Linked DNA regions of Thermoleptolyngbya sichuanensis A183. The protein of the gene in region 1 interacts with the protein of each later gene in a pairwise test. Links are inferred from orthologs where the notes say so. Each region holds a gene or a part of one and is shown on either strand. Other genes may lie near its edges.

What was found.
Region 2: the proteins of secA (region 1) and HPC62_RS06845 interact in binary tests that used the Escherichia coli proteins (3 or more experiments, as listed by UniProt). The link is inferred for Thermoleptolyngbya sichuanensis A183 from one-to-one orthologs.

Annotation. Positions count from the first base shown.
Region 1 is NZ_CP053661.1:4,934,027-4,949,413, forward strand. The notes cover bases 1-3,401. They hold secA (preprotein translocase subunit SecA), read left to right. Parts: upstream 1-306; coding sequence 307-3,201; downstream 3,202-3,401. Other genes in these bases: HPC62_RS20380 (mechanosensitive ion channel family protein), read right to left, coding at 1-71; HPC62_RS20390 (2OG-Fe(II) oxygenase), read right to left, coding at 3,347-3,401. Outside these bases: more of HPC62_RS20390, read right to left, coding at 3,402-3,655; HPC62_RS20395 (peroxiredoxin family protein), read right to left, coding at 3,662-4,384; HPC62_RS20400 (hypothetical protein), read right to left, coding at 4,416-4,562; HPC62_RS20405 (peroxiredoxin family protein), read right to left, coding at 4,721-5,305; HPC62_RS20410 (serine hydrolase domain-containing protein), read left to right, coding at 5,383-6,471; HPC62_RS20415 (SIMPL domain-containing protein), read right to left, coding at 6,498-7,247; HPC62_RS20420 (hypothetical protein), read right to left, coding at 7,919-8,317; HPC62_RS20425 (hypothetical protein), read right to left, coding at 8,424-8,984; codB (cytosine permease), read left to right, coding at 9,109-10,398; photosystem II assembly protein Psb34, read left to right, coding at 10,626-10,796; HPC62_RS20440 (dienelactone hydrolase family protein), read right to left, coding at 11,014-11,676; HPC62_RS20445 (histidine kinase), read left to right, coding at 12,072-13,250; HPC62_RS20450 (sugar transferase), read right to left, coding at 13,283-13,999; HPC62_RS20455 (hypothetical protein), read left to right, coding at 14,464-14,634; psaM (photosystem I reaction center subunit XII), read left to right, coding at 14,734-14,829; HPC62_RS20465 (slr1601 family putative cell division protein), read left to right, coding at 15,153-15,387. UniProt on the Escherichia coli protein: Required for protein export, interacts with the SecYEG preprotein conducting channel.
Region 2 is NZ_CP053661.1:1,613,578-1,628,267, reverse strand. What follows is about bases 5,622-8,325. They hold HPC62_RS06845 (acyl-CoA thioesterase), read right to left. Parts: upstream 7,353-8,325; coding sequence 6,891-7,352; downstream 5,622-6,890. Other genes in these bases: HPC62_RS06840 (universal stress protein), read left to right, coding at 7,799-8,325; rbsK (ribokinase), read right to left, coding at 5,845-6,783; guaD (guanine deaminase), read right to left, coding at 5,622-5,662. In the rest of the region: aqpZ (aquaporin Z), read right to left, coding at 14-784; HPC62_RS06865 (sensor histidine kinase), read right to left, coding at 1,039-2,382; HPC62_RS06860 (DUF3155 domain-containing protein), read left to right, coding at 3,431-3,745; more of guaD, read right to left, coding at 4,301-5,621; more of HPC62_RS06840, read left to right, coding at 8,326-8,650; HPC62_RS06835 (glycosyltransferase), read right to left, coding at 8,757-11,258; HPC62_RS06830 (potassium channel family protein), read right to left, coding at 11,348-13,051; HPC62_RS06825 (hypothetical protein), read left to right, coding at 13,563-13,877; HPC62_RS06820 (hypothetical protein), read left to right, coding at 13,966-14,283; HPC62_RS06815 (hypothetical protein), read left to right, coding at 14,364-14,690.

The DNA.
Region 1 (15,387 bases):
CCCAGAGATTGCAGTTGCAGCAACAGGGCATTCCAGGCATCGAGGTTAAACAGATCAAAATCAAAGGTCATGAGCAGGAGATCGTCAGTATGGCGTATGAGGTGAGGGAAGTTAACCTTGGAACGGGTGTCCGCATTCTATAACCTAATCCCGAACCACCGCACTGCCCCCCAGATACCGAGTCTAGATCTCTAGACCCCGCACGGCAGGGGGCAGTCGTCCAAACATCTCGCTCATTCCCTAGTTCGCTACAATGAACGTTAGGCCTTAGAACCCTAAGTTTCTTCACTATCGCCCATTGACACCATGCTGAAAGCCCTGCTGGGAGACCCCAACGCCCGTAAGCTCAAGAAATATCAGCCTGATCTAGCAGAAATTAAGCTGCTAGAGCCAGAAATGGAGGCGCTGTCGGATGATGAGCTGCGGGGCAAGACGGCGGAGTTTAAGCAGCGAATTGAAAAAGGAGAAAGCCTGGACGACCTGCTGCCAGAGGCGTTTGCAGTGGTGCGGGAAGCGGGCAAGCGGGTGCTGGGAATGCGCCACTTTGACGTGCAGCTCCTCGGCGGCATGGTGCTGCATGATGGACAGATTGCCGAGATGAAGACGGGCGAAGGAAAGACCCTCGTGGCTACCTCGCCTGCCTATCTCAACGCGCTGTCGGGCAAGGGCGTGCATGTGATTACGGTAAACGACTACCTAGCCCGCCGGGACGCGGAGTGGATGGGGCAGGTGCATCGCTTCTTGGGGCTGTCAGTCGGGCTGATCCAGTCGGGGATGAACCCGATCGAGCGCAAGCGCAACTACGACTGCGACATTACCTACGGCACCAACAGCGAACTGGGGTTTGACTATTTGCGCGACAACATGGCCACGTCGATGCAGGAGGTGGTGCAGCGCCCGTTTAACTTCTGCATCATCGACGAAGTGGATTCGGTGCTGATTGACGAAGCGCGGACACCGCTGATTATTTCGGGGCAAGTGGATCGCCCCAACGAGAAATATACCCGCGCGTCGGAGGTGGCGCGGGAGCTGTGGCAAGTTCGTCAGGGCGTGAAGCGGCAAATCGAGAAAGTGGAGGAGGCGATCGCCGCTGCTCTGCAAGAAGGCAACAAAGCCGAAGCCAACCAGCTTAACCGCGAACTCGATCGGCTCAAGGAAGAACTCGATCGCTATTACGAAGTAGACGAAAAGCAGCGCAACGTGCTGCTGAGCGACGAGGGCTTTGAGGTGGTAGAACAGCGCCTCGGCGTGAAGGACTTGTTCGACCCCAAAGATCCCTGGGCGCACTTTATCTTTGGGGCGCTGAAGTCCTACGAACTCTTTATTCGCGACGTGAACTACATCGTTCGCAATGGTGAAATTGTGATTGTGGACGAATTTACCGGACGGGTGATGCCGGGCCGCCGCTGGAGCGATGGCTTGCACCAAGCGATCGAAGCCAAGGAGGGTGTGGAAATTCAGCCAGAAACCCAAACCCTGGCAACGATTACCTACCAGAACTTCTTCTTGCTCTACCCCAAGCTGGCAGGCATGACGGGCACGGCAAAGACCGAAGAGGCCGAGTTTGAGAAAATCTACAAGCTAGAAGTGACAGTCGTGCCCACCAATCGCCCCACGGGTCGGGTTGACCTGTCGGACGTGGTGTACAAAAACGAAAACGCCAAATGGCGAGCCGTGGCGCAGGAATGCGCCGAGATGCACCAGATGGGTCGCCCGGTGCTAGTGGGGACGACCAGCGTGGAAAAATCGGAGCTACTGTCGAGCTATCTGTCGCAGCTAAGTGTGCCCCACAACCTGCTGAATGCGAAACCCGAAAACGTAGAGCGCGAGTCGGAAATTATCGCCCAGGCCGGTCGCAAAGGCACGGTGACGATCGCCACTAACATGGCAGGACGCGGTACGGACATCATTCTGGGGGGCAATGCCGACTATATGGCACGGCTCAAGGTGCGGGAATACCTGATGCCGCGCATTGTGCAGCCAGAAGATGAGGCCGCCTTTGCCATCAGTGGAGCCGGGGCAGGCGGCGGTCGATCGGGTGGACAGGGCTTTGCCCCTGGCAAAAAGCAGAAAACCTGGAAGGTGGCGGCGGATCTGTTCCCGGTGCCGATTTCCAAGGAAGCTGAGCGGCTGCTTAAAGAAGCGGTGGACTTTGCAGTGCAGCAGTATGGCGAGCGATCGCTCTCTGAGCTAGAGGCCGAAGACAAGCTAGCGACTGCATCGGAAAAAGCGCCCAGCAGCGATCCGGTCATCCTGAAACTGCGCGAAGCCTATAACCTGGTGAAGCGCGAGTACGAAGCCCACACGTCTGCCGAGCATGACGAGGTGGTGAAGCTCGGCGGGCTGCACGTCATTGGCACAGAGCGCCACGAGTCGCGCCGGATTGACAACCAGCTTCGTGGCCGTGCGGGTCGGCAGGGCGACCCCGGTTCCACCAAGTTTTTCCTCAGCCTGGAAGACAACCTGCTGCGGATCTTTGGCGGAGAGCGCGTCGCAGGTCTAATGAATATGTTCCGCGTGGAAGAGGACATGCCCATCGAGTCGGGCATGTTGACGCGATCGCTCGAAGGCGCACAGAAGAAAGTCGAAACCTACTACTACGACATCCGCAAGCAGGTTTTTGAATATGACGAGGTGATGAACAATCAGCGCCGCGCCATCTACGCCGAGCGCCGCCGCGTGCTAGAAGGGCAAGACCTGAAGGAGCAGGTGATTAAGTATGCCGAACTGACGATGGACGACATCGTGGATGCCTACATCAACCCCGAACTGCCGCCGGAAGAATGGGAGCTAGATAAGGTCGTGGCCAAAGTCAAAGAGTTCGTCTACCTATTGGCGGACTTGGAGCCGAGCCAGCTTGAAGACCTCTCTGCGGGGGAAATCAAGACCTTCCTGCACGAACAGGCTCGCATCGCCTACGACATTAAAGAAGGCCAGGTCGATGCCGCCTCTCCAGGGCTGATGCGCCAGGCCGAGCGCTTCTTCATCCTCCAGCAGATCGACACGCTCTGGCGCGAACACCTGCAACAGATGGAAGCCCTGCGCGAAGCCATCGGCCTGCGCGGCTATGGTCAAAAAGACCCGCTGATCGAATACAAGAGCGAAGGCTACGAGCTATTCCTAAATATGATGACCGACATCCGCCGGAACGTGGTCTACTCGCTGTTCCAGTTCCAGCCGCAGCCGCAGCCCGTGGCTTAGGTCACTGTCAATGCCGCAATCTGGGCGGTAGCAACTCTGCGGAAGAACGCTATGAATTTATGAAACCTCAAAGACTCTGTGAAAAAGCGCAGGGGCTTTGGGTTTTATGTTTACTGATATCCATCTACTCAGATGTGTGTAGACGCTAGCGTTTTTTTCGCGGATTAGCCGCCCCAAACCCACTTGGCTTGTCAGCGGTGGGTGCTGCTGGGGAGGGGGCAACAGCGGGCGATCGCAAAACGACATGCTGCTTGTTGGCTTCCCGCAGCTTGGCATCGTGCTGGTTGTAGAAAAATGCCAGCAGCGTAAATCGTCGTCCCTGCGTCACGGGCGTTGCTTCATGCAGCAGCAAGCAGGAAAAGATGACTGCTTCGCCGGGGGCCGGGCGATAAAGCTGAGAGCCATATTCTGGAAACCTGAGATATCCCCCTTCATAGCCCTCGTTAAGATTTATTTAACGTCATGGCAAAGCGACGATGCAAAGAACCGACATTTGTATTGTCGCGGTTGTATTGTCGCGGTGCGGCTTGAAAAAACCTTGCGTTTGGTCATCGTAGCAGCCCACCAGATAGCGCTCGAAATTGGTCACACGGTAATAGAATGCCTTCTCAATTTCTGGGACAATCCGCCGCCAGATGCGCTGATTAATTTGCCCAATCAGGCTAGGGCCAGTAATTCGCAGATCCCGCCGTCGCTTGATGGACGGGTTCAGCACTTCCACCGTCTGATCGCCAATCTGCTGCATAAAGCCAGAATCGACGCTGCCCTCTGACTCGTAGCGATCCATCAGCAATTGACAAAACGCTGGCTCTAGGACGCGAGGAACCAGCAGCACCAGAGCCTGTCCCGTCACCAGAGTTGGCGGCGAGAGCGGCGGCAATTGCGACAACTGCTCCATCACTCTTGCTGCATGACTCCCCTGGCGATCGAGCGGGATAATAGCAACAATCCGCAAGTTCTCATCCAGTACAAAGGTCGTGGGATCGTAGACAATGCTGCCGTTGCTATCAATCTGGCGCACGCCGTAGAGAGTGCTGAGTTGTCCGTCAAAATCCCACAGAAGATTAAGATGGGGCGATCGCCCAACCAGTTCACCCAGAGCCTGGTCTTGTGGATCAATGCTCACCCCCAAAACCGATACCCCCAGCGCCTGCAACTGGGCTTGTAGGGACACAAATTCCATTAGCGCTGCCGAAGTCTCTGGGCTACTGGCGCTACCCAAGAAAAACAGCACCGTAGAAAAACAGCACCGTGCGATCGCCATTCAGATAATCGCCGTAGTGCTGCGGATGGGCAGTTGAAGGGAGGGCGGCCCAAAGAGCCGAGTCGCCAATCGAGAGCGGAACTGCGGGAGTGGACATGTGGCAAGGGTTTTAAGGGTCACGAGGGAGGTAGATTAATTCTGGATTCTAGATTTTAGATTGGCGATTTTAGTTAGATTGGCGATTTTAGATTGCTAGTCCAAGCATCTGAAAAGCTTCTAGCAAGTTCATCTAGAGCGCTGTCTGCCAAAAGTCGTCTAGGATTCCGGCTCCTTCAGCCGCTCCAGCGCCACCAGCAGTCGCTCGACGCTGGCGTTTGGCTCCAAAAACGAGAACAGGTGACGGAAGCGGATTTTTCCGGCGGGGTCAACCCAAAACTGAGCGGGGAGTGGTGCGCCTAATGCCTGCCCGGTTTGGTAGCGGCGAAACACGCGACATTCAGGATCGCTCAGCAGCGGCATTTTTAGCCCCAAGTCTTGCAGCACGATTTTGCTCTGTCGCTCGTCCGTGCTGGTGATCATCAGCACCTCTGCGCCGCGCTGGGTGAACGCCTCGTACTTCTCGTTCATCTCCAGAATATGCGGATAGCAGAGCGGGCAATACTGCCTTTCCGTAAAAATCCGTGTGAAATAGAGCAGCACCGGGCGGTTCCACGCCTGTTCATTGAGCTTGCGGTTGCCCGTATAGTCCGACAGGCGCACCTTGCGATCGCTCTTCACATCCAGCAGCTCAAACGGCGGCGCGAGGCTACCCGTGACAAACTGATTGGTAGCGGGAATGGGGAAGAAGTTTTTGTAGAAGCGATCGCCCAGCAGTCCGCGAAAGTCGGTAGAAGTTAGCATTGCAGAGGTTGGGAGGTTCAAGGGAGGTTCAAGGGAGGTTCAAGGGGGGCAGGCACAGTGAGGACGGGGGGTATGGAATGACCCATCAAAACCTTGAAGCACGGGTCAGAGCAACGGTCGAGAGGGAACTGCAAGAGGCAGAGACACCGGGAGCGGCGATCGCCCTCCTCCGCAACGGCGAAATCCTTCTGGCAACGGGCGTAGGCTATGCCGACCTCCAGCAGCAAATTCCCCTGCCCAGCGATGCCCGCTTCTATATTTACAGTATTACTAAACCGCTGCTGGCGACGGTGGCAATGAATCTGGTGCAGGCGGGGCGGCTGGATCTGGACACATCGCTAGCGCCGCAGTTCGCCCAAATCCCCTACACCGTTGAATCTCCCGTGACCTTGCGGCAACTGCTGAGCCACACAGGCGGCATCCCTGGCTATGGCGATGGCAGCGCCTATGTGCAAGATTTGCAGGCGCATCCCCAGCAGGCCTGGACGACGGAGACGTTTCTCCGGGTAGCGCAAGACCAGGGACAGCTTTTTTCACCTGGCGCAGGCTGGGCCTATTCCAATATTGGCTACATGCTGCTGCGGCTGATCTTGACCCAGGAAACAGGGCTTTCAATGCCGCAATACCTGCACGAGTGGATTTTTCGCCCGCTAGGGCTGCGACACACCTTCGTTCCCGAAACGCTGGAACAAGCGCATGGATTAACCCCCGGCTACAGCCAGTTCTTGACTGGGGACGACACTGGAGACGAATTGCAAAACGTCGCGCTGCTCTATCATCCCGGCTGGGTGTCGCATGGGGTCGTGATCTCCACCGCTGCCGAGCTGGGCAAAATCATGGACGCGCTGTTTGCAGGCAGGCTGCTGGAGCCAGAGCGCGTTTGCGAAATGCTAGAGCCGATCCAGGTGTTCGATTTCGAGCATCCCCAGATCGGCAAAATTGGCTATGGCTTAGGGCTGTGTCTGGGGTTGGAGTCGCCCTACGGCAAGGTCGCAGGGCACAATGGCGCAGGGCCTGGCTACGTCACGGGCGCGTTTTACCTGTCGAATGTGCAGGGGCAGCCAACGACGGTAGTGGCACTGGCCAACCGCGATCGCCATGACCTCGACCTGGGGACGCGCATCGTTTTTGCTATCCTCCGGGCGCTGGCAGATGCCCCTGATTAGCCCAACCCCTGGATTCACACGCCGACCTACTCAATCCCAAAGGTCACCGAAACCACGGCTGTAATGTCCTTCTCAATTGAGGACGTGTCATACATGCCGTAGTCGCTGACCTCGGTGGAGTTGCGCGAGGTGATTTGAAACACGCCCGTTTCGGCACTGCGGACTGCGCCAACGCGGTTGCCTGCGCTCTGGGCGATCGCCTCTGCTCGGGCCTTGGCATCCTTGGTCGCCTCGGCCACCATCTCAATCCGCAGCTTGCTCAGCTCGGTATAAAGATACTGCGGCGACTCCGACACCAGATTAATCCCCTCGTTGATCAAATCGGTCGATTGCTGCGACAGCGTGGTGTATTGATCGACCTCCGTCGAGCGCACCTCAAACCGCTGCGTCAGCCGATAGGCCAGGGTTTGCCCAGTCTCGCGTCCGTTGGGTGCAACCTCCGGAATCGAGTAAGATTCAATCGCGCTGAGGGTGACTGCTTCGGCAGGCACCTGGTTTTCGCGCAGATAAGCCTGCACTCGCTCAGTCTGTCGCTTCAAATCCTGATAGGCAGCCTGAGCCGTTGGCTGCTGGCTGGATACGGACAGTCGCCAGATGATGTAGTCGGAGCGGATAGGCCGCTTGGCAGACCCCGTCACCACCATCACATCATTGCTGGATTTCACGTCGCGCAGGGCCGTTGCGCCGATAAACGTGCTGCCCACCAGGGCCAGCGAGAGGGCCACTAAACCTGCGAAAAGCTGGGGATAGCGTTCCGATGACGCTGAATTTTGCATGGTCATTTCTCCTCTCCACCAGGGAGAATAAAGACCCTTTGCGCGTTCGTCCGATGCGGAGAATTGCTTTACAACGCTGACGCGAGGGGCTAGCAGGAGCGATAAACACTGGCTTCACCAGAGCTTTGGTGGCTCCGGGTGGCACAAACTATTCATCGATTCCTGCCGCCTCCACGAGGCTCTGAGGACTGGACTCGGCTCAGGCTCGATTCCAGTTTCAAAAATCCAGGACTGACGCGCTTGCAATAAGCTTTCTGGATTTTGGACAATTTCTCGTGGGCTGCGCCCGCGAGAAATTGTCCAACTGCGTAAGTCCGAGAATCGTTGCGTGGCTCTGTCACCGAGCAGCGGCGCGGCGTTTGGGTCAAGTTTTTATAAAAACAATTGGGTTCGTCAGTCGAGCCTGCCAGAACAGCGTTCACTCCACTCTGGCAGGGTATGATGCGATCCCTGACTGACGCGGCCAGTTTGGCAGCCAACAACCGAGCAACCGAGCAGGAGAGCGGCCACACTTGGCTACTCACTAGACCAGTCTTTCCAGTACCTTATTCACGAAAGCGGTTTCGTCAGTGTGGTTAACTACAGCAGCATCTGGGGCAATTCCCGATGCGATCGCCCCCTTTGCCAACTCTAAAATCCAAGCTCCAGCAGATCTCCCTGCCCTAGCCCCCTTAACCGCCTTTCATCCGTTGCTCCAACTCTTCCAGCGTGTTGATCAGCAGGCGCTTAGCTTGCAGCGACCAGCCCCACTTTTGAACGGCGATCGCCCCCGCCCCGCCAACAATCGTCGCCAAAAAATCGACAGGCTGCATAAACGAAATGCCCAACAGCAGGCCCAGCCCTGCAATGCCCCACAGCGGCAGCGCCACGGCCTGACGCTGAGTTTCCACAAGCTTGGCAAGGCCGCCCGTAGGCATTTCTGCCAGCAAGGTTTCCTTAATCTGCTGCTGCTCAGCCCGCGACACCGACAGGGCAATCTTCTGCCGCAGCTTTTCCATCTTGCGGGCATCGGTGCTGTATTGCGTCAGTTCATCTTCTGCCATCAGCAGCAGGCGTTCAAGCTGTCCCATCGTTGGTTGCGCCTCTGGTGTGAGTCACGGTTGCGTCAGTGATTACTCCTTAACAATACGACACATTACGACCCATGCTGGCACTCATTGCCCCAGGTGCTTTCCGCTATTCTTCGTCCCACAGCCGCTCTAGCTGATAGCGCCACGCGCCCAGCGTTTGGTCACGCTCGGCAGCCCCCGCCTCCAGGCTGCCCATCATGCCCTCAGCATAGAAGCGTTCTAGGGTTTGCAGCGTGGTCTCCATCGACTGCCCTTGCTGCTTGGCAGCGCGAATGATCTGGCGAATTTGGGCTTCGGCCAAACGGTCGAAGCTGGGGGTTAGCCCGCGCTCTTGCAGAGACACCAGACGGGCGATCGCCACTCGAAAATCTTCCACCGTCAGGCTGGCCAGGGCATGTTGATAGACCCCCCACAGCACGCCCTGATAGAGGGCATAGCGCACTTCCTGGGTTTCATCGAAATTTGCCTCCAGAAGTTGGGCAAGATAGGGGGCAGCCGCCTGCGCCGAATCAATCGAAACGAGCGATCGCAGCCAGCTCTGGTCTTCCGAAAGCAGCACCAGCAGGCGCAAGTTGCCGATCTCGACTTGCCAGGATTCTGGCTCGGCAGCCTGCACCGCAGGGCCAAACAGGGTCATCAAAAGCGTCGTGATGTCGCTAGGAATCATGAGTGCGATCGCCTTGGAAGTGAATTTGTAACCTACAATACCTCTCTTCCTGAACACAGAACCGAGAATACCGCCATAAAAGCTTTATAAATATAGAGTCTACGCGGGGAGGAATTGAAGTCGTATGAGTATTTCGTCAGATTCACAATACGTGGATCGCAGTCAGGCCGGGGAAGACTATCCGCTTTCGGCGGTGCCCTTCGAGGCCCGCAAGCCCATTTGGTCGCTGGCCCCGCTGCTAATGGGGTTTGCGCTCACCTCTACCACGCTGTTTGCCGGTGGGCTAGTTGGCTCAGCATTTCCCTTTTCCACCATGCTGGCTATTGTGCTAATTGGCAACCTACTTTTGGGAACCTACTGCGCTGCAATGGGCTACATCGCCCAGCGGAGCGGGCTGACGACCGTTCTCATGTCGCGCTTCAGCTTTGGCAATATCGGCTCTCGCTGGGTCGATTTTGTGCTGGGCTTTACGCAAATCGGCTGGTATGCCGTGACCAACGCCTTTATCGCCGATGCGCTCACGAAGCAGTTTGGACTGTCAGACGGAATGAAGGTCTTCCTGACAGTGTTCTTTACCTTCGCTTTTTGCGTCACTGCCTATATCGGCTATACGGCGATGGACTGGCTTAGCCGTATCGCTGTGCCCGCAATGCTGATCCTGATGGCGATTAGCCTGATTCGAGGATTTGGCGATGCAGGCGACCTGGCCAGCTTACAGCCCGCCCAGCAGATGGGGGTTGGGGTGGCGATCGCCACGGTGATGTCTACCTTTATCTCCGGCGGCACCCAATCCACCAACTGGAGCCGCTTTGCCGACACGCCCAAAAACGCCATCTGGAGTACCTTTCTGGCGTTTTTCTTTATCAACGGGCTGCTGGTGTTTACGGGAGCCTTTACCACCCTGGTCTATGGCAGCGAAGACCTGATCGCGGCGATGGCCAAGCAAGGCCTGCTGCTGGGTAGCCTGGTTCTGCTGATCCTCAACGTGTGGACGACCCAAGACAACACCATCTATGCCTTCTCGGTGGCGGGAACCAACTTTTTCCGCACTACCAAGCGCCATGCCTTTGTGCTGGGCGGGGCACTGTTTGCGCTGCTGCTGGCGCTGACGGGCATCTATGAAAACCTGATTACTTATCTGCTGCTGTTGGGCACGCTGATCCCGCCAATTGGGGGCATCATCATGACCGACTTTTGGCTGCGCCACCGGGGTCAGTTTCCCTCGCTGGATACTCCCCTGCCTGCGTTCAACTGGGCTGGCGTGATTTCGTATATTGCTGCTGCGCTCATTGCCTACTTTACGGGCACTGCGGGCATCGGCATTGGCCCGCTAAATGGGATTATTGCGGCGGCGATTCTCTACGCGGTGCTGACCAAGGTGATTCCTCAGCCCATCCGGGTGACGGAAATGTAGTTTTTTCCCAAAGTGGGAGACGTTTAGCAACGGGCGATCTCCCCCACCCCGTCCGTCCAACACTCTAGTCAAAGCGCCGCAGGGTATCTCTTGTGGCGCTTTTAGGTGTGGCGCTTTTAGGCTTATTAAACTCCATCCAATGTTTAAACTTCCCTAAAGGAATGCCGGGAGTATGGACATAACTAGTTGCTAAAATTAACAAATATCTAGGAAAAAGGATTGAGTGTATGCGCTACACCACAGAAGATGGCGGTCGCCTGAACAACTTTGCAGTTGAGCCGAAAATGTATACCGCTGAGCCACCCAGCAAAAAGCAGCAGACGATTTATCTCATTGCTGGCATCGGCGCACTGGTGCTGGTGGGCGGTCTCGTGGCGATCGCCGTCTCTGTGTCCTAGCCCGTCTTTTGGCACACCCTGAACCAATCAAACAGCCGAGCGCCCCAGGCTCAGCTCTGGAGGACTCGGCTTTTTAATGTGCTTTTTAATGTCAGGATCTACGCACTTACGATAAGTTTCCTGGGTTTTGGACGATTTCTCGCGGGCTGCGCCCGCGAGAAATCGTCCAACTGCGTAAGTCCTGAATGTGCTTTTCCAGGCGACCCCTTGCTCTCTGCTAGGCTGTCGCCAGTTCTCGCCGCAAAAAGCTCAGCGTCTTATCCCAGGCATCAGCGGCGGCATCGGGTTGATAGACCTCCGGGCGGGTGTCGTTGAAAAAGGCATGGTCGGCTCCAGTATAGGTGTGGGTTTCGATGGAGCCACCCGCCTGTTGAATGGCTGCCTCTAGCGATCGCACCGCCTCTGGAGTCACAAACCCGTCGTTTTCCCCAAAAATGCCCAGCACAGGCGCACGCAGCTTCGAGAAATCGGGCTGCACGTTGGGATGGATGCCGTAGAAATCGACCACTGCGCCCACGCGCTGGCTCAGGGTTGCCGCCAGCAGCGCCAACTGGCCGCCCATGCAAAAGCCCACCACGCCCAAGCGATCGCCCGTTACTGCCGGATGCTCCTGCAAATATTGGAGGGTTTCTTCGAGCTTACGAGCCGTTTGCTCAATGTTTAGCGCCATAAACAGCCGCCCCGCTTCATCGGGTGAGGTGGTCGTTTCGCCATCGTACAGATCGGGGGCGATCGCCACAAACCCCGCTTCGGCGAAGCGATCCGTCACCGTTTTGATATGGGGAACCAATCCCCACCACTCTTGCAGCACCACTACCCCCGGTCCAGAGCCGCCCGACGGCAGTGCCAAATATCCTCGATTTGCAATTTCTGTTCCCATGACCTGTGCCAGCTAAAAATCAAGTCGCCATTCAAGAAACCTCACCCAGTAAAGCCTCGAAATGTCCTGCCCCGCAAGAGTTCGCGCGAACAGTTAGCTGAAAATCAATCCCTAAGCCGCCCTGCAAAAGGTTAAAATATTTAGTAATTTGGTGTATGCTGCATTGCACAAGGCGTGCGGGCTGCATTTATGGCGTGTCCTCCCCTGACAATTCTTAGTCATGCCTAAGCTGTGAACTGTGCCAGAAGGTTATCCTGGCGATCGCCCCCAAAGTCACTCTAACCCTGCACTCAGCTTACGACTGCCTTCCTCAAACTCCAGCCAGCCTACTTGAAACACAGCGCTACCGACGTTCCGTTTGCTCGCCCGATCCCATCCGTTGTGATGTAGCCGATATGGAGGCCTTATCCACTCCACCCGACCGCGCCGAACCGTCTCTGCAACTGCTGTTGTTTGTAGACAAGCGCCCTAGCTCCGTCGAAAAGATTCGGCAGATTCGCAGTCGCCTCAAAGAGCTAGCGGCAGACTATCCATTCGACCTGCAAGTGGTAGATGTGGGGGAGCAACCGCACCTAGCCGAGCATTTTCGCCTGATTGCCACGCCGGCCATTATCAAAATTTACCCAGAGCCTCGCCAAACCTTGGCTGGCAGCAACCTGATCGCCCAAATCGATAGCTGGTGGTCGCGCTGGAAACAGTCTGCCCAGGAAAACCGGATCAGCCTCGGTTCCACGTCGCCCTTGCCAATGGCGATAGAGTCGCTGCCAGTTCCCAATTCCGTCACCTATTCGGCTGAGCTAATTCGCCTGTCGGATGAGATTTTTCGGCTGAATCAGGAAAAAGAGGAACTACAGGAACAGCTTCGATTCAAAGACCGACTCATAGCAATGCTGGCCCACGACCTGCGAAATCCCCTCACGGCGGTTTCCATTGCGCTGGAAACGCTGGAACTGGGCAGCAGTATGCGAGAAATCTACGCCGAGTCGCGGCTGACCCCAGAAACCATGAGTCAGCTCATCAAACATGCCCGCACGCAGGCGAAGACGATTGACCGTCTGATTACAGACACGCTCCACGCCGCCAACAGCACTGGCGGCAAGCTCAACGTGCAGCCTCGCAAGTTTGACCTGGGCAAGCTGTGCCTCAGTCTGGTAGATGATTTTCAGACCAAGCTGCAAATCAAGGCGCAGAGTATTTCTACAGATATCCCCAGCGATTTGCCTGCGGTATATGCTGACCCCGATCGGGTGCGGCAAGTTTTGGTAAATCTGCTAGACAACGCCGTGAAATACACGCCCAATGGCAGTCATATCCAAGTTTCGGCCTTGCATCGCACAACGCAAAAGGTGCAGGTGAGCATCTGCGACGATGGGCCAGGTATCCCGGCTGAAAATCGCGATCGCATCTTTGAAGACAGCTATCGGCTGGAGCGAGATACCACGCAAGACGGCTATGGGATTGGGCTGGCGGTTTGTCAGCGCATCGTGCGGGCGCACTACGGGCAAATCTGGGTCGATTCAGAACTGGGAGCCGGAAGCTGCTTCCACTTTACGCTCCCAGTCTATCGGCCCTAAAGGGCGCGGGCAAACGGGCGATCGCCCCTGCCCTACATTGCGCCCACGCCAAATAGCACGGCGCGGATGGTTTTCAGAATCAGCGACAGGTCGTAGAGCGGGTGCCAGAGCGCCTGATACCGCAAATCGAGCTTGACAATTTCTTCAAAATCATCGATTCTCGACCGTCCGCTCACCTGCCACTCGCCCGTAATCCCAGGCTTTACATTCAGTCGCAGCCAGTGATGGTCGGCATAGTTGGCGACCTCATCCAGAGTGGGCGGGCGAGTGCCTACCAAGCTCATCTCGCCTTTGAGGACGTTGAGAAACTGAGGAAACTCGTCGATGCTCGTTTTTCTGAGAAACCAGCCGACGCGAGTTATCCGCGGGTCGCGGCCACGCTTGAAGTTAAAAGGTTTTCCCTTTGCCGCATCGGAGAGACTATCCGGCTGCTCCTGCATCCGATCGGCACCTTGAACCATCGTGCGGAATTTGTAAATCGTGAAGCAGCGCCCTAATAGGCCACAGCGCTGCTGACTGTAGAAGATGGGGCCGGGGCTATCGAGCCGGATGGCGATCGCCACGGGCACAAAGATAATTGCTAAGACCAGTAGCCCAACTAGGCTGCCAAGAATATCGAGCGATCGCTTGAACCAGTGATTTACAGAGGGGTGGGGCAGGCGATCAGGTGTTTGTACGTGCAGAGCGGGCGCTATTGAAACGGAGCTAAGTGAGTCTTGGAGCGAATCTGGAGATGCATAGCGAGACATTAGTAGTAACCCTTTTTGAAGTAACAACCCTGCTGGAAGAAGACCGCATAAATACGTAAAAACCCTTTCGTGCAGGAATATATAGCAAGCGCTTATGGATCAAAGGTTCAGCAGAAACGTCTTCACGGAATCTTTGCAGAAGCCCGAAAGTAGCCCATGTTTTTAAAGTCTTCGTGAAGCTTTTTATGAACGCTCCATCAAGCGATTAAGACGAAATGTTAAGCAATGGTGTGCTTGGTAGAAACAGGCTGCCTTGATCTGGCGCTCCGGATCACGCACCCTAGTTATGCATCCTGCTACAGGCCAACTCGCTTGCCCCTGCACGGAAACAGTCAGCAGCGTTCATGTTTCCAATTTATTCAGTTCATGCTTCCACCTTATTCATCAGGTGAGGCAATGCACTGAGGCAATGCACTGAGGCAATGTCCTGAGGCAATGCACTGAGGCAATGTCATTGAAGCTATATGCAGAAACAGCGAACGACTGGGCAAGACGGTGAATGGGCGATCGCCCTAATCTCTCGCCCCAATTTCTCGCTCCAATCTCTCGCCCCAATTTCTCGCCCCAATCTCTCGCTCCAATCTCTCGCCCCAATCTCCTGGGCAACCCCTGCAAACGGCATCACAGATTATTAAACTGTGTGACAAGATGTTCCCGATGCTCCCGATTTAGCCGAAAGTGATGGACAGTAGCACGCTTATTGGCGTGTTGTTTGTTATTAGGAGTGTTACAAAATGGCCTTGTCAGATACTCAAATTCTTACAGCGCTGGTGATTGCTCTGCTGCCTGCGGTGCTGGCATTTCGGCTTTCGACCGAGCTGTATAAGTAAGTCATCAGTCTGTTGGGGGCTGAGTCTCTGCTGGGCACTGCTGCTCGGCGACTCAGCCCTCTCAGGTTTCACTCAAACCTCTCACAAGCCTGCCGGGATCTCAGACTTGCAGATTTCAGGCTTAAATAGCAGATTTCAGGCTTAATTATAGATCGCCTAGATCGCCAAGTTTGGGTTGCCAAATTTAGGTCGCCAGATTTAAATTGCCAAATTTAGGTCTTAAGTTTCGGCGCGAGAGGTGCCAGAGCTTCGCATAGCGATTATATTGGGGTAGATTCCGGGCTACCGGTCAAATCGCCCCGTTTTTTATATGAACTGCTAGCATGAATGCGATTCAACCCTCCCGCCCGCCGCTTTACCCTATCGAGCCAGTTCGCAAGCAGGCTCCCCGCCCAAGACGCAGGCTCCGGCAGCGGCGTAATCCCCATCAGTCGGTTGCGGTTGAAGCCAGCCTTCGGCTAGCCGTGAATGTCGTGGTAGGGATGGTGGCGATCGCCTCGATTGTCCGGCTGCTGCCCCAAAACATCAGCCAACAGCACAAACTCAACAAGCTCCAGT
Region 2 (14,690 bases), 3.3 Mb from region 1 along the record:
CAGTTCCCATTTCCTACACGACTTCCCGCTCGCGCGCGTACTCTTCCGTTGTTACAGAAGGCTCAAACACGCTGTAGTAGAGCCATCCAGCCAGAACAGCACCACCGATGGGAGCCAGCCAGAAAAGCCACAGTTGGGAAACGTGAGACAAACCCGCAAACAGGGCAACACCCGTGCTTCGAGCAGGGTTGACCGAGGTATTCGTGACGGGGATGCTGATCAGGTGAATCAGCGTTAGCGCCAGACCGATGGCAGCGGGGGCAAAGCCTTTGGGGGCGCGGCGATCGGTGGAACCCAGGATGACCAGCAGGAACACAAAGGTCAGCACAACTTCGATTAATAGAGCCGACCAGAAGCCATAGCCACCGGGGGAATGCACACCCCAGCCATTCGTTGCGAGCGGGTTGGAACCGGAGAGCCCAAAGCCGGGACGGTCTTGGGCGATTAGGTAAATCACGCCGCCAGCTAGAATTGCACCCAGCACTTGAGAAATGATGTAGGGCAGCAGGTCTGCACCAGAGAAGCGCTTGCCCGCCCACAGACCAAAGGACACGGCGGGGTTGAAGTGTGCGCCAGAAATGTGGCCGAAGCCATAGGCCAGGGTGAACACCGTTAGACCGAAGGCCAGGGAAACACCCAGAAAGCCCAAGCCGAGGGCGTTGCCGCCGTCACCATAGGGAAAGTTTGCTGCCAGCACGGCGCTGCCGCAACCGCCCAGCACCAGCCAGAAAGTGCCGATAAATTCGGCGATTAGCCGCTTTGTAAGGGGAACAGGAAGGGACATATTTACACAAGCTCCTCAAAAGAATGTGGCTAGAGATCTAGACACTTAATCTGTGAATTTAAACGGAATCGCGCAAAGTCAAGATTGCGCTTAGTGTCAACCCCGATAAGGCGGAAAACAGATTGCTTTAGAGCAACAACATTCCATTTGGTAGCAGGATATACGTAACCGCATGGAAAGACAAGTTGTTGTGCGACACAAACGTCGCAATTTCGTCAGGAAATATTGATAGCTTAAGGAACTCATTGGAAAGCTTAATCCTGGCTGGCGACGTGGATTGGAAGCCAAACCAAAAAGGCAGTGCCGGGTGAAGTGCTGGGTTCGATTAATCCACTCTCGTCGGCTGGGCTAAAGACCTGGATTTCGCCCTGCATTTGAGACATGAGATCGCGGGCGATCGCCAATCCTAGCCCCGTTCCAGGAATCTCGCCCTGGGACTGCACGCCGCGAAAGTGTCGTTCAAACAGATGCTCAAAGTCGGCTTTGGGAATGCCGGGGCCGGTGTCGAGAATGGCGATCGCCTGCTGTCTGTTCCCCCTCTCCGACTGGCGCTCGATGCCGCCAACCAATCGCACCGTGCCGCCCGATGGCGTGTATTTCAGCGCATTGTCTAGCAGGTTATTCAGAACTTCTTGCAGGGCGCGGCGATCGCCCCACACGGGCGGCAAGTCGGGCGGCAAGTCAGTGTGCAGCGTCAGACCCCGCTCCTGGGCGATCACCTTAGCAGAATTGACCAGCGGCGCGACCACTGCCGCCAAATTCAGCGCTTCGAGCTGCACTTGCCCGGTCACGGAGCGGGGTTCTGACGGAGTGGGGGCTGCCTGGGATGGCAACGCTAGGGGCGCTCTGCCAGAATGAACCTCTGCATCACGGGATGGCGATACGGGACTGGCTTCGGGCAGAGAAGCAGGGTCGAGATCGATGACAGTATCAAACTGGCGCAGCAGATCTTGCAGGCGATCGCTCTCACGCACGATGCCCTCTGCCACGGTGCGGTTTTCGTCTTCCGGCTGGACGCGACGCAGCAGCAGTTTGCCAAAGGTGCGAACTGCCGTCAGCGGATTGCGAAACTGGTGCAGCAGGTCATCCATCTGGTCGCGCTGCTGGCTTTGCAACACCTGGCGCTGGTGTAGCTCAAACTCAGCCCACTGCGATCGCTGATCGAGCAAGCGGGCGATCGCCAGCGTTTGGGCAATATGCTCGACCTGGCTCTGCTCCTGTTCTCCCCAGAGGCAATCCGAACACGCCGTCACCAACAGTCCCATCATCATGCCTTCATAGACGAGCGGCAGGACAATTTTCTGGGAGTATAGCCCTGGTTCGGCAGCAGGGCCGGCAGCACGCTGAAAGGCAGGGTTTGGTGTTCCTGACGGGCGCTCCGATTGCTGCGGCGTTGAGGCAGAGTTAGGAGGGGAGGCGGGCGATCGCTCTGCATCCGCCAACAGCCGTTGGGGGGGTAAGGGGGTGCTAGACGGCCCGCCCGATAACAGCCGCAGAATCTGTTCCTGGCTCCAATCCACGGCTTCTTCGGGATAGGCAGCGACGGGCGTTAGATCAGCGTCGCCGCCCGCTGCCGGGTCATCTGTTAAATACACCACGCTCAAAGCAGCCCCAAGCCCCTGAGTCAGGGCCGCAATCTGCGACTGACAAAGCAAAACAAACTCAGGGCTGGCTGGCATCAACATGTTGCAAGCTATTACAGCATTTCTGAAGCTGAGAGGATGTTTGAAAAGTCCTACTGTTTGTAGCAAAGCGTGCAAGATCCGCCTAAATCTCCTTAAAAAGGGGGACTTTAAGGCGGTTTCCCCCCTTAACAAGGGGGGCTAGGGGGGATCTCTGAGTGCTTAACATTACAGGCGATACCTTTTCAAACACCCTCTGAGAGGGGCACAAAACTCTAACTTTTCTAGGGTGGTGTGTACCTTACCCCTCAAGGAAATGCGATATGCAGTTTCAAAAGGGATTGCAGATGCTCGATCCCCATTAGCCACTCATTATAGAAGCGATATGAGCGTCAGACGGATTAAAAACGGGGTAGAGCAGGCTCTAGGAGTGCCTTGCCAATTGACTTACATGCAAGCACACGATCAACAAATTGGCTCGGTGATCCCACTGTTATAACCCTCACCCCAAATCCCTGTCACGGAATTTTGTCAAGGGTAGTCATACAACTCCAGAGAGGGACTTCCAATCCGGCTTTCCTTCTCCCTTGTTGGAAGAAGGGGTTGGGGGATGAGGGCAAACTTGCAGAACTGGGATGCGCTCAAGTGGCTTTGCTTACACGTTGGATCAAGAAGGCTGGATCTGGCTGGATCTTCTAGATGGATCTTAAGGAGGCATCTGCTCAGGGACTGTGCCAAGCACCTGTACCATCAGACAGATGACAAACAGCCAGGCCTGAGCAGGGCTTCGGCAAGTTTATAGTGCCTTGGACGGGTGGCAGAGTATAACGAAATATTAAGCCTCGCCGCAGATAAATTAAGCAATCCTGCGAAATATCGAGGCTTCTAAGCCGACATCCCTAAGATTTTATGTCGGTAGGTTAAAAGAAGTTGAAATTTTGAGACCAGGACACTATACTGGCGACGGTTTAGTTTTTTGTAACTACAGTTACATCTATTCCTAGAGAGAGAGGAGGTCAGGAGGTTGGCAAGGAGACGTAAGCGTAAGAGTCGTCGCCGCCTAGAGGGGCGTAGAATCCTGGAGTTGGTGCCTCAGTACAGTATTGAAAGTGGCGAAGATAAACCCGTCACGGCTGCTAGAAAGTTCATTCAGGCTGAGGGCATTGCGCCACCGGCCTTACTGCTCGTTAAGCGAAACGAACATACTACCGATCGCTATTTCTGGGCAGAAAAGGGGCTTTTTGGGGCACAGTATGTTGAGGAAAACCATTTCCTGTTCCCCAGTTTGCGGCTGTCGGAAGATGAGTCCGATGAGCTTTCACTCGCTTCAAGTCGGTAGTCTCGCTTCGGTTCTCAGCTAGCGCAAGTGGTTTGAATCGTTCATCCGCATCTCTAAAGCTCCTGTAACGTTCAGGTGTCGGGCGCTGTTCAATCAACGTAAGCGGCGAATAGCTAGATCAGCGAATAGCTAGATCAGTAGCTAAAGCCTGCTAGCCCGATCGCAAGGATGCTCAGGGCAGTTTGAATCAGAACCTGTAAAGCTGCAAGCGCATGAATTGAGACAGCTTAGAGAAAATCAAAGCAAGCGGTTTTCAAATTTCATCAGAAATTGCTGGCTTTTTCAACTAGTGGGACGCGGGGCTATGCATGTAGCTCCGCTTTTTTTTGGAGCTTTGGGTTGGGGTTGGAGAGGTGGATTGTGGGCGATCGCCCAGGCGTTGAACCAGGCGTTTACTACGTTTGCGTTTTAAGTTGAATATTAGATTGGGGACTAGTTGGGTATTAGTTGGGTATTAAGTTGACACTAGGAATAACACCGTTACCAGACAGTCGGTGTATTTTATGTAACCAACAGGCATTTTTGCCCGAATGCGACGAAAACCGTTGCAAAGCTTTACGGTTTTGCATCTCGCTCGTAGGCAAGCTGTCCGGCAATATAGGTCGCGGCGATCGCCCGCTCGTCTGCCAGGATCATTGTGGCAAAGACTGAATCCGCCATCTCCTGAAAATCAGCGGGCACGGCGACGGGGTTTCGCTTCGCCAGGAGCGGTGTGGATTGCAGATCTAGCGCCACCAAATCAGCTTCTTTGCCCACCTGGAAGTTGCCGATTTTGTCGTCTAGCAACAGCGATCGCGCTCCCCCCAGCGTCATCATGTAAAACGTCTGGAACGCAGACAGGCGATCGCCCCGCAGTTGGGTCACTTTATAGGCTTCGCTGGCCGTCCGCAGCATCGAGAGGCTCGTACCGCCGCCCACATCGGTCGCCAGCCCCACCTGCACAGGCGCTTCGGGCGATTTGGCCTTTTTCAAGTTGAAGAGTCCGCTGCCCAGAAACAGGTTCGACGTGGGGCAAAAGGCGATCGTTGCGCCCGACCGCGACAGCCGCTCAAATTCGGAATCGCTGAGCTGGATGCCGTGGGCGAAAATCGAGCGATCGCGCACTAGCCCAAAGGATTCATACACATTCAGGTAATCGGTACACTCTGGAAATAGCTCTAGAGTAAACGCTACTTCTTTAAGATTTTCTGACAGGTGCGTGTGTAGGTAGACATCAGGAAACTCCTCCAGCAGCTTGCCCGCCGCCCGCAGTTGCTCTGGCGTAGAGGTGATGGCGAAGCGCGGCGTAATAGCATAGAGGAGGCGATCGCACTTGTGCCAGCGCTCAATCAGGGCCCGACTGTCTGTATATGCGCTCTCGGCTGTATCCGTCAGATACTCCGGCGCATGGCGATCCATCATCACCTTGCCCGCTACCATCCGCAGGTTGCGCTGCTGCGCCTCTTCAAAAAAGGCATCCACGGACTCTGGAAACACCGCTGCCAGCACCAGAGCCGTCGTCGTGCCGTTTTTTACCAGTTCCTCTAAGAAAAAGGCCGCCATCTGACGGGCATAATTCTTGTCTTTGAACTTTGCCTCCGTTGGAAACGTGTATTTGTTCAGCCACTCCAGCAGTTGCTCGCCGTAGGCCCCGATCATCTCCGTCTGGGGGTAATGCACATGGGTATCGATGAATCCTGGAACCAAGAGGCGATCGCGCTGATGGGTCACGGGCACATGGGGATACTCCGCCCGCACCGTGGCATAGTCGCCCAGCGCCTTGATGCAGCCGTTCTCCAAGACCATCAGCCCATCGTGGATGTAGCGGACGCTTTCTGGCTCCGGCACGTAATATGGATCATCCAGAAAATCCAGAAACGCGCCCCGAATGGCATGAAGCGTCGCATCGCTAGAAGGCGTGGCGTAGGCAGTGGTCATAGGATAGAAAGGTCGGGAATCGAAGGGCAAGGGGCAGGAGGGGGTAGGTTTCTAGGTTCAGAAACTGCGAGGAACGCAGCCCAGAATTTGCCCCCCGCAGCAAACGCCTATGCCCAGATTAAGACGTTTTGCACAGGCTGCTGTAGCGCTGCTATCAGTCGGGCGCTGAAAAACCTCGCCCCTCAGAAACCGGGCAGCGAGACCGATCGCGCCTGCAAAAAGGCGCGTAACTCTTCGCGGGTGGGCAGGGAGGGCTGTGCGCCGGGTCGCGTCACCGAGATCGCCGCCGCCGCCGCCGCCTGAGTCGTCGCCTGTCGGAGCGTTAGGCCAGCCGCCAGCCCGGCCGCCAGCCCGCCGTTAAAGCAGTCGCCTGCGGCCACCGTATCCACAGCCTGCACCGGAAAGCTGGGAATTTCAAAGGTTTCGTCCGCCGCCATGCAGACTGCTCCGGCTTTGCCCAGCTTGCTAATAACCGTGCCCACCCCCCGCTCGTGCAGCACGGCCGCCGCTTTTTGAGCCGACTCTAGGTCGGTCACCGGGAACCCCACAAGCTGGCCCGTTTCCACCTGGTTGGGCGTAATCAGGTCGATCAGCGGAAATAGCTCGTCAGGCAGATCCGTGCGGGCGGGGGCGGGGTCGAATAGCACCGTCACCCCAGCAGATTTAGCGGCCCTGGCTGCGGCAACCACCATCGGCAGGGGAATTTCCAGTTGCAGCAGCAGCACCTTCGCCTGGGGCAAAATCTCCGTCAGCCGCGCCACGTCCGTTTCATCGACGCGACCATTTGCGCCAGGAATCAGAATGATGGTGTTCTCGCTAGCATCATCAACAGCGATCATGGCGATGCCAGAGTGAGTGCTGGAGTCAATCAAGATGCGATCGCACGTCACGCCGCTCTCTTGCAACCCCCGCAGCAAGTCCTGTCCAAAACCGTCGCCGCCCACGCGCCCCACCATCGCCGTTGGCACACCCAGCCGCGCCACCGCCACCGCCTGATTTGCGCCCTTGCCCCCCGGCACGGTTTCAAACCTATGCCCCGTCAGCGTTTCACCCGGTTTGGGCAGACGCGGCGTGCGGGCGACGAGATCCATATTGAGGCTGCCAAAGACGATGACGGACATAGGGAGGGGAAAGACGGAAGAACGAAGAGGGAAGAACGAAGAGGGAAGGGGTTGCGTTTTTGGATTGTTCCTTGCTGTGTTGAGCAACTTATCATCCTGACCCTTGATCACAGACTCGCCAGTCGCATCAGCGCACTCTTCACTGCTGGCGGCAGCACGCGCATGATCTTGCCCTTTTCGCGATCTACGGCGACAAGCGTAACCTGGGCTGTGGCGTAGAGGATTTCGCCATCGGGAGACTGGATGCGATAGTCGCAGTTGAGGCGCACGCCGTCCATCTGCAACCGAGTGCGGACGATCGCCCCTGCGCCCATCTGAATCGCCCGGTGATAGCGCAGCGAGAGTTCGACGACGGGCAGTTCGCAGCCGATCGCCACGAGGTCTTCATAGTTTACGCCGATGGAGCGCAGATACTCGATGCGGGCTTCTTCGAGCCAGGCGATGTAGGTGCCGTGCCAGGCCACGCCTGCATAGTCGGTGTGGTGGGGCTGGACGCGCACAGGATAGTCGAACCAGCTATCGCTGGCGGCGACGGCGGGCTGGATGGCGTGGGTGGGGAGTTCGGTCATGGATGGGCTGCAAACAGATCAAAAGTCTTCCGAAAGCGGCCGAGCGCTGGGCGCGGCCTCCTCTATGCTATCAACGCGATTGGGGCGATTTGCCAAGAGAATGCAGCCTGACACGGGCACAAACTGCAAAATATTCAGCAGTGGAATTATAAGGCGCTCGGCATGGCGGGCGGTATTGCCACGTCAATTTTTACATCATTTCCGCCGCAGCCCAGACCGCCGTATTTTAAGCTGGAATACGGATATTGCAAGGGATTCGGGCTTTGGGGCGATCGCCCGCTGATTCATTCAATTGGGCATTGTCGGAATGATTCGGAGAACGTTCCGATGTATGTTTTGCGAATGGTCTTGAATGGTCTACTGACCTAAACATTCTCTTTAAGACACCCCTAAAACACCCGTTCTGACTTAACTTGTTCTGACTGAAAAGCTGTTAAGAGGCAAGCATGATCGAGAAAATTTTGCTGGCAGATTCTGGCACTGGGCATACCGAGGAAATGCTCAAGAGCCTAATGGAAATCCCAACTGTTCAGGCGGCGACGGTGACTGTGCTGCACGTCGTCCCACCGCAGGTCACCTCCGATGAGATGGTAGCCAAGTGGGAAGAGGGCGGCCGGGTTTTGTCGCAGGCGATCCAAAATCTGAAGCTCGATTCGGCGCGGGTGACGGCAGTGCTGCGGGAGGGCGAACCCAAGGACGTAGTGCTAAAGGTGGCGGATGAAGTGGATGCCGACCTGATCATCATGGGATCTCGCGGCCTGAAGCGGATTCAGTCGATTCTGGAAAATTCCGTCAGCCAGTACGTGTTTCAGCTAGCTTCGCGGCCAATGCTGCTGGTGCGGGATGATCTCTACGTCAAGAAAATCAACCGCATCATGGTAGCAATGGACAAGTCCGACTCGGCAAAGGAAACGCTGAAGCTGGCCATTACCTTCCTGCGCGACATCAAGGGCGGGCAACTGGTGCTAGTGCATACCAACCCAGAGATGAAGCTCAAGCCGGGTGAAATTGCGGCGAACCCAGACGAAGATCCGGTGCTCATTCCGGCGATCGCCGAAGCCAAAAAATACGGCATTTCCTACAAAACCGTCGCCCCCGAAGGCAAACCTGGCGAACGCATCTGTCAGCTTGCGGAAGACCTGAACGTAGACCTGCTGATGCTCGGTTCGCCCGATCGCCGCCCCACCATCGCCAAGGGATTGCCCGATCTGGATCGGCTGCTGGGGCAGTCGCTGTCGGACTATGTGCGGGTGTATGCGCCATGCCCCGTGCTGCTGGTGCGAATCCCGAATCCGTAGCCAGGAGGCAGTCGCAGAGGAGCGGGTCATTTGAAGAAACCTTAGCCTGCCCCTTTGCCTGTCATTTCAAGTCGCTGTGCCGGAATCGTTCACAACAGGACGTGCCTTAGCCGATCGCCCTCAGGTAGGCGGCGCTGAGTCGATTCAGGTAGTTCTTCAGGCTAAAGTTCTGGGCAACCTGTTTTCCGGTTTCGGCAAGCTGGTCGCGCAGGGGGCGATCGCCCAAAATTTGCTCCAGCTTGGCCTGAATATCTGCCACATCGTAGGGATTCACGTATAGCGCCGCCGGGCCGCAGACCTCTGGCAGGCAGGACGCGCTCGACGTGACCACCGGACAGCCCATCGTCATCGCCTCGATCGGCGGCAGCCCAAAGCCTTCGTAGAGCGACGGAAAAACGAAACAGTACGCCCCCTGATACAGATAGCGCAGGGCATCGCCGGGGACATATTCCAGCAGGCGCACGTCCTGCTTTGTGCCGGGGTCAAACAGGTAATCCAGTCGCCCCAGGTCGTCCTCAAAGGACCAGGCCTTTTTGCCGACGATGACCAGCGGCAGGTCAGTTTCCAGCGCGGCATAGGCCTCCAGCAAGCGCCCGACGTTCTTCTTGGGTTCGATCGCCCCCACAAACAGCAGATAGTTCTGATAGCCCAGCCGATAGCGCTTCAGGAAGTCGCCGATTTCCTCCGGCGTTGCGTCTAGCGGCTTGATATTCACGGGCTGGTAGGTGACGACGATCTTGTCGGGGTCGGCATCAAAGTAAGACAGCACATCTTTTTTGGTGTGTTCCGACACAGCAATGGTCAAGGTGGAATCCTTGAGCGATCGCTTCACCTTGTTATAGAAATCCTTCTTGTTGTCCAGCGTCGTATAGGGCAGGCGCAGCGGAATCAGGTCGTGAATCGTGGTGACTTTCTTTGCGCCGGGAATGCTGACGGGCAGAGGAAACGTGGCGTGCCACAGGTCGATTTTTTCGGGAATCGTCACCTGAGTAGACCGTCCAAACAGGTTAAACGCCGCATTGGCGACGCTATAGCACTTCGGCAAATTGTACGACCGGGCAAGCTGAATGAAATCTTCGGTAAACTTGCCCTGCTTTAGCACCACCTCGCCCACCGCTTCCCGCCGCCACGCCCGATAGAGCGACGGCACAGAAGATTTCAGCAGGTCTTTGACCAGCATCAGGTTTTCTACCAGTTTGCGCCCGCCCACGTCCTGCTCGTCAAAGAACAGCACCTCGTCCAAAATCGGGTCTTTTTTGTTGCTGTTGCGGCTGAGCAGCACGTCCACATCCGCCCCCAGCACCGTCAGCGCCCGAATCAGGTTCACCGCGTAGGTGCGGATGCCCGTGCCCGTGGTCAGTTGCAGGTTATATCCATCAACGAGAACTTTCAGGCCGGCGAGGACGGGTTCGGCTAGGGGCGGATCTGGAGGGCGATTCCCGCAGGGATCGCTTCGCGAATCGCGCTCCACCCGTTCCACTGAATCCGCCTTGGCTACTGCGGGCACCGCCAGTTCCTTCAGCGCCGCATCTATTATCGGCTGCCCGTCTTCCTGCCGCTCGCTGATGTTGCCCCAGGTAGACCCCTGCTCCGTAATCTGGAAGCTTCGCACCAGTCCGGGTACGCAGATCAGGTACTTGCCCCGCTTGGGAATGGCATGGGGCGACCAGGCAGTAATCCACCAGTCTTCGTCTGCGCCCTGGCCCGGCTTGCCGCCCGTCGGCTTGGGTGCGCCCAGATACGGCGTAGGAATGGGCATGACCCCGGCCCAATAGTCCCGGTGGGCGTGCAGGTGTTGCCCTGGCATAGAGCGCTTGAACAACACCTCGTAACCCGCGATGCTGCCTTTGGCAAAGGTGGGATGCTCCAGCGCGTCACGCCCCGCCAGAATCGGCCGCTCCACGGGATCTTGGATTTTCTCCAGAATCTTGAACAGGTCGGGATGCACGTCCACATCGTCCTGGAAGTAGGAAATCCAGTCGATGGCGGGGTCGGCTAGCCAGTAGCCGATGCCGACGTTCATGGCGTTGGGCAGGCCGCGATTTTCGGGAATGCGGATGAGGGGAACGCCGTGTTCGTCGGCGATGCGCTGGTTGGCGGCGGCGTTTTCGGGACTGGAGGCATCGTCCACAATCACCACGGGCGCACCCAACTGGCGGATCTGCGGGAGCGATCGCCCCAGGCTCTCCGGTCGGTTGTAGGTGGTAATCGTCACGCCATAGCGAATCGGCTTTACCTTGCCCCGCTGCTGCGCCTCCACCACCGCAAGCTGGTTCAGCAAGGGCTGGAGATGCACCCCTGCTGCTTTGGGCGCGTTTTCCGGCGGCTGTTTGGCAAACACCACAAACACGGCGTTTGCAAAGAGCGGCTGAAACGTCCGCAGCACCTCCAGCGCAAAGGGCGGCTCGATTTCCGCCACCATGCCCTTGTGTATCACCACATAGTCAAAGTGGGACGGCGGCAGCAGGTAGGTGATGTTGTAGTGATAGTTGCCCGGAAAGAACTCCATGAACTCGTTTGGCGCAAGGATGGCATCGAGTTCGCGGGCGTGTTGCTTCAGGAAATCGCGGGTTTCGATCCAGGCGGGGTCGGTGAGGGGGAAAGGCATTTTAACCAGAGACAGGATGAACCAGAGACGGGATAAACCAGAGATGAGGGGGCTTCTCAACCTCCCATCATCCCATCATCCCCGCTTTCCTACGCTCTTCCCCTCAGCCCTACCTCCGAGGGCACTGTGCGCCAGAGTTGTTCCAGATGGGTAGCAGGCATGGTCAGGTAAAGCACGTCCCCGGCTTGCAGCGTGACATCCAGCAGGTTCCAGCCGTGGGTGGTTTTGCGTTCGGCCTCCAGGTACAGCGGCACAAAATCGACATCCATCGCGGCTTCCTTGAGGGGGCGATCGCAGAAGGGATGACCCGGCGTGATCAGCGTCGCCAGGGCCACCCACAGGCTATCGCCGGCCATACCGTTGCCCAGAATGCGTCCGCCCAGCGCGGCGGCGGCAAAAGAGGGAGCCGCCAGATCCGCCGGACTCAGCACGGCTTCAAAATCAAACACCTGCTCTGCCAACGGCGCGAACTGGGGGTCTTGATTGCGAACGATGACGGAAATGCGCGGCGCAATCCCTTTGGCCGTCAGGGCAATTTCCAGATTGGCTACGTCATCGCTAGTGACAGCAATCAGGGCCCGCGCTGAGGCGATATGGGCATCCTGGAGCGTGCAGGCCAGACTGGCATCGCCAAGAATCACGGGCACGCGCAGCGATCGCACGGCGCTCAAAAAGCGATTGCCCGGATCTTTCTCGATTACCACCACGCGGCCACCGCTGGCGTGGAGCTGGCGCACAGTCTGAATACCCACGCCGCCCAGCCCGCAGACGATGTAGTGATTGCGGCGGGGAATGGGGGCAGACTGCCAGAGCTGCCGCAGCCGCGTCCCCAGCACCAGGTCATTCAGCAGGGCATAGCAGATGCCAACCACGCCCGTACCGATCAGCATCATCGACACGGTGAACAGCTTAATTTCGGGCTGCGCTCCTTCCGCCACGCCTTCGTTGCCGCCTGCCCCCGTAATCATGCCCACCGAAAAGTAGAGGGCATCGATGAAATCTGCGCGGACATGCTCGGTGTAGAGCAGGGTGGCCCCCAGAATAGCCGCGAGCAGGAGCAGAATCGCCATTACCGTCGGGCGGACATGCTGCTGAAACTGGCGCAGGTGGTTGCCCCAAACCAGCAGCGTTTCGCTGAGCGATCGCCCGCTAACCTGGGCTTCGGGCTTGGTGGCCACAATCAGGCGATCGCCCCATTGCAGCAGTTGCCCATGCACCACCCCCGACACCAGATCCATGCGGCTATTTTCTGGCAGGTAATAGATCAGCATCCGCGAGCGGTCTTCCCAGAGTTCGCTCAGCGGCCGCCCCAGCCAGGGATGGGTTTCGTCGATAAATTCTTCCCGCATCGGCCAGACCTGATCAAACAGGCGCAGTTGCCCAATCGCCCGACTGCCCATCGCGGCAAAGGCAAACACCGGAGCCGCCAGCGCCGCCACGCTCATGCTAACGTGATCGGGCAGCGTGTGATCGAGGCGATCGCCCAGGCTGGTATTAAACAAGCGGTTGATAATGCGAATGCGAGGATTTAGCACTCGCGCCTGCGTCAGCACGGCCAGATTTTGCGCGTCGTCGCTGCTGGCCAGCACCAGCGTATGGGCCTCTTGCACACCTGCTTCTAGCAGAATTGCCGCCGATCGCATGTCGCCCACGATGATGTCTGCCCCGCCCTGCTCTGCCTGAGCCAGCGGGCGACTGTTGATCCCCACCACTGCCGCACCCTGCTGCTTTAGCAGGCAAAAGATCTTGTACCCCGCTCGACCCAGACCACAAACGATAATTCTTGGTTTCATGAATTCCTGATTGTCAGCCATACGCTCTGTCAGCGGGACGCAAGGGTTGATGGTTTATGCCTGAACAGGCGATCGCCCGCTGCGTTCCAACGTCTCGAAAAACAAACTCAAAAACCAGTCTCGAAAACAGCCCAGAACAGCCTTTAGTCACAAGTTCTGATCTACTGATCTACCAATTCTTTGGCAGGCGGTGCGGGCAAACTGTAGCCCCAAGCACGATGCTGCAAATGTTTACCCAATGTAAAGCTTTGGGACTTGGAGGTTTACAGTTCTCAGGGGGGAGGAGGGAAGAACGAAGAGGGAAGAACGAAGAACGAAGAACGAAGAGGGAAGAACGAAGAACGAAGAGGGAAGAGGGAAGAGGGAGGGTTCTTGGGGTGTGTTGAGGGATGAGATGGGGCGATCGCTCTGTTGCTGTGCCTGTTCCCTGATAGCGCCGCACCAGACTGGGCACACTAAGCAGAAGTCTTTCAAAAGACACCCCACAAGCCATTCACACTTGGTGATTCCTATGCGTCCTCGCTCCACCCCTGGCGCAATTCGCCCTAAAATCAGCACGATGCCCCGCCCCAAAACCGAAGCCGCCGCGTTTCTGGATTTGTATAAACTATCGGTCGAAAAGAAACGGCTCCAGCAAGAGCTTCAGTCGCTAGACGCACGCCGTCAGCAAATTGGCGATCGCCTCGCGGCGCTGGACAGCCAGATCGCCACCCTTGAAACCCGCGTCGAGGCCCTGCGCGAACAGGAGGAGCCGTCGTCTCGTCCGGTGCCCGGATTGGCTCACCCCATTCCTGACAGTTTCGATATGGTGTTTTTGGAATATTAAGTCATGGTTTTGTAGCTATCGGTGGAATCTTTGCGAACTCTGAAATTCCGGGTTTAACAAGTCAAGGTCACTCAGTCAAACCAGCGCTATGACCACCCTAGAGCTAATCACCAGCTTCGCGTTTGCATTCGTTGTTGTCGGTCTGTTTTTTGATTTGGATTCCACCGTCAAGCGGATCGATCGGCGCACCAAACGCCTGGAGCTTTGCCTGGATCTGATTCTCGATCGCTTGGAAATCGACACTCCGTTTCAGCTTTCCGAGCGAATCAAACAAATTGCGCTTGATCCCAAACGTAAAGTCGAAGCGATTCGGCTCTACAAAGAAGAGACAAACGTAACGCTGCGAGAGGCAGTTGATGCCATCAACGCATACATCGCGCAGCACCAATCTTCCAGTAATTCGTAGAGTGCGCTGCTTGACGCATCTTTGCTTATCGCGTGTTTAATCATTCAAATCATTCAAATGAATGCAAAGGGCGATCGCCCATGAGACAGTCCTCAGCCAGCAACCGGGTCGCTGCTTTTCTCTGTGCGTTTCTGGTTCTCGCGCTGTCGGGGATGATTTACCTCGATGGGCAGGGATTGGGCTTTCCAGACGGATTTTTGACCGAGCTAGATCGCGCCAAAAAGCTGCTGGGTCAAATTTTTCTCTGGGTCAGTGTGCCAGTTGCCCTGTGGCTCGGCTGGCTGGGCTGGGTCGCGACGCAGCAACCGATTGGGCCGCCTCTCCGCAGCACGATCCTGGGCTACGGGGTGTTTCTGCTGATATTGCTGGGCATCTATGGCTATTTGGGGCAGACCCTCGATGCTGGC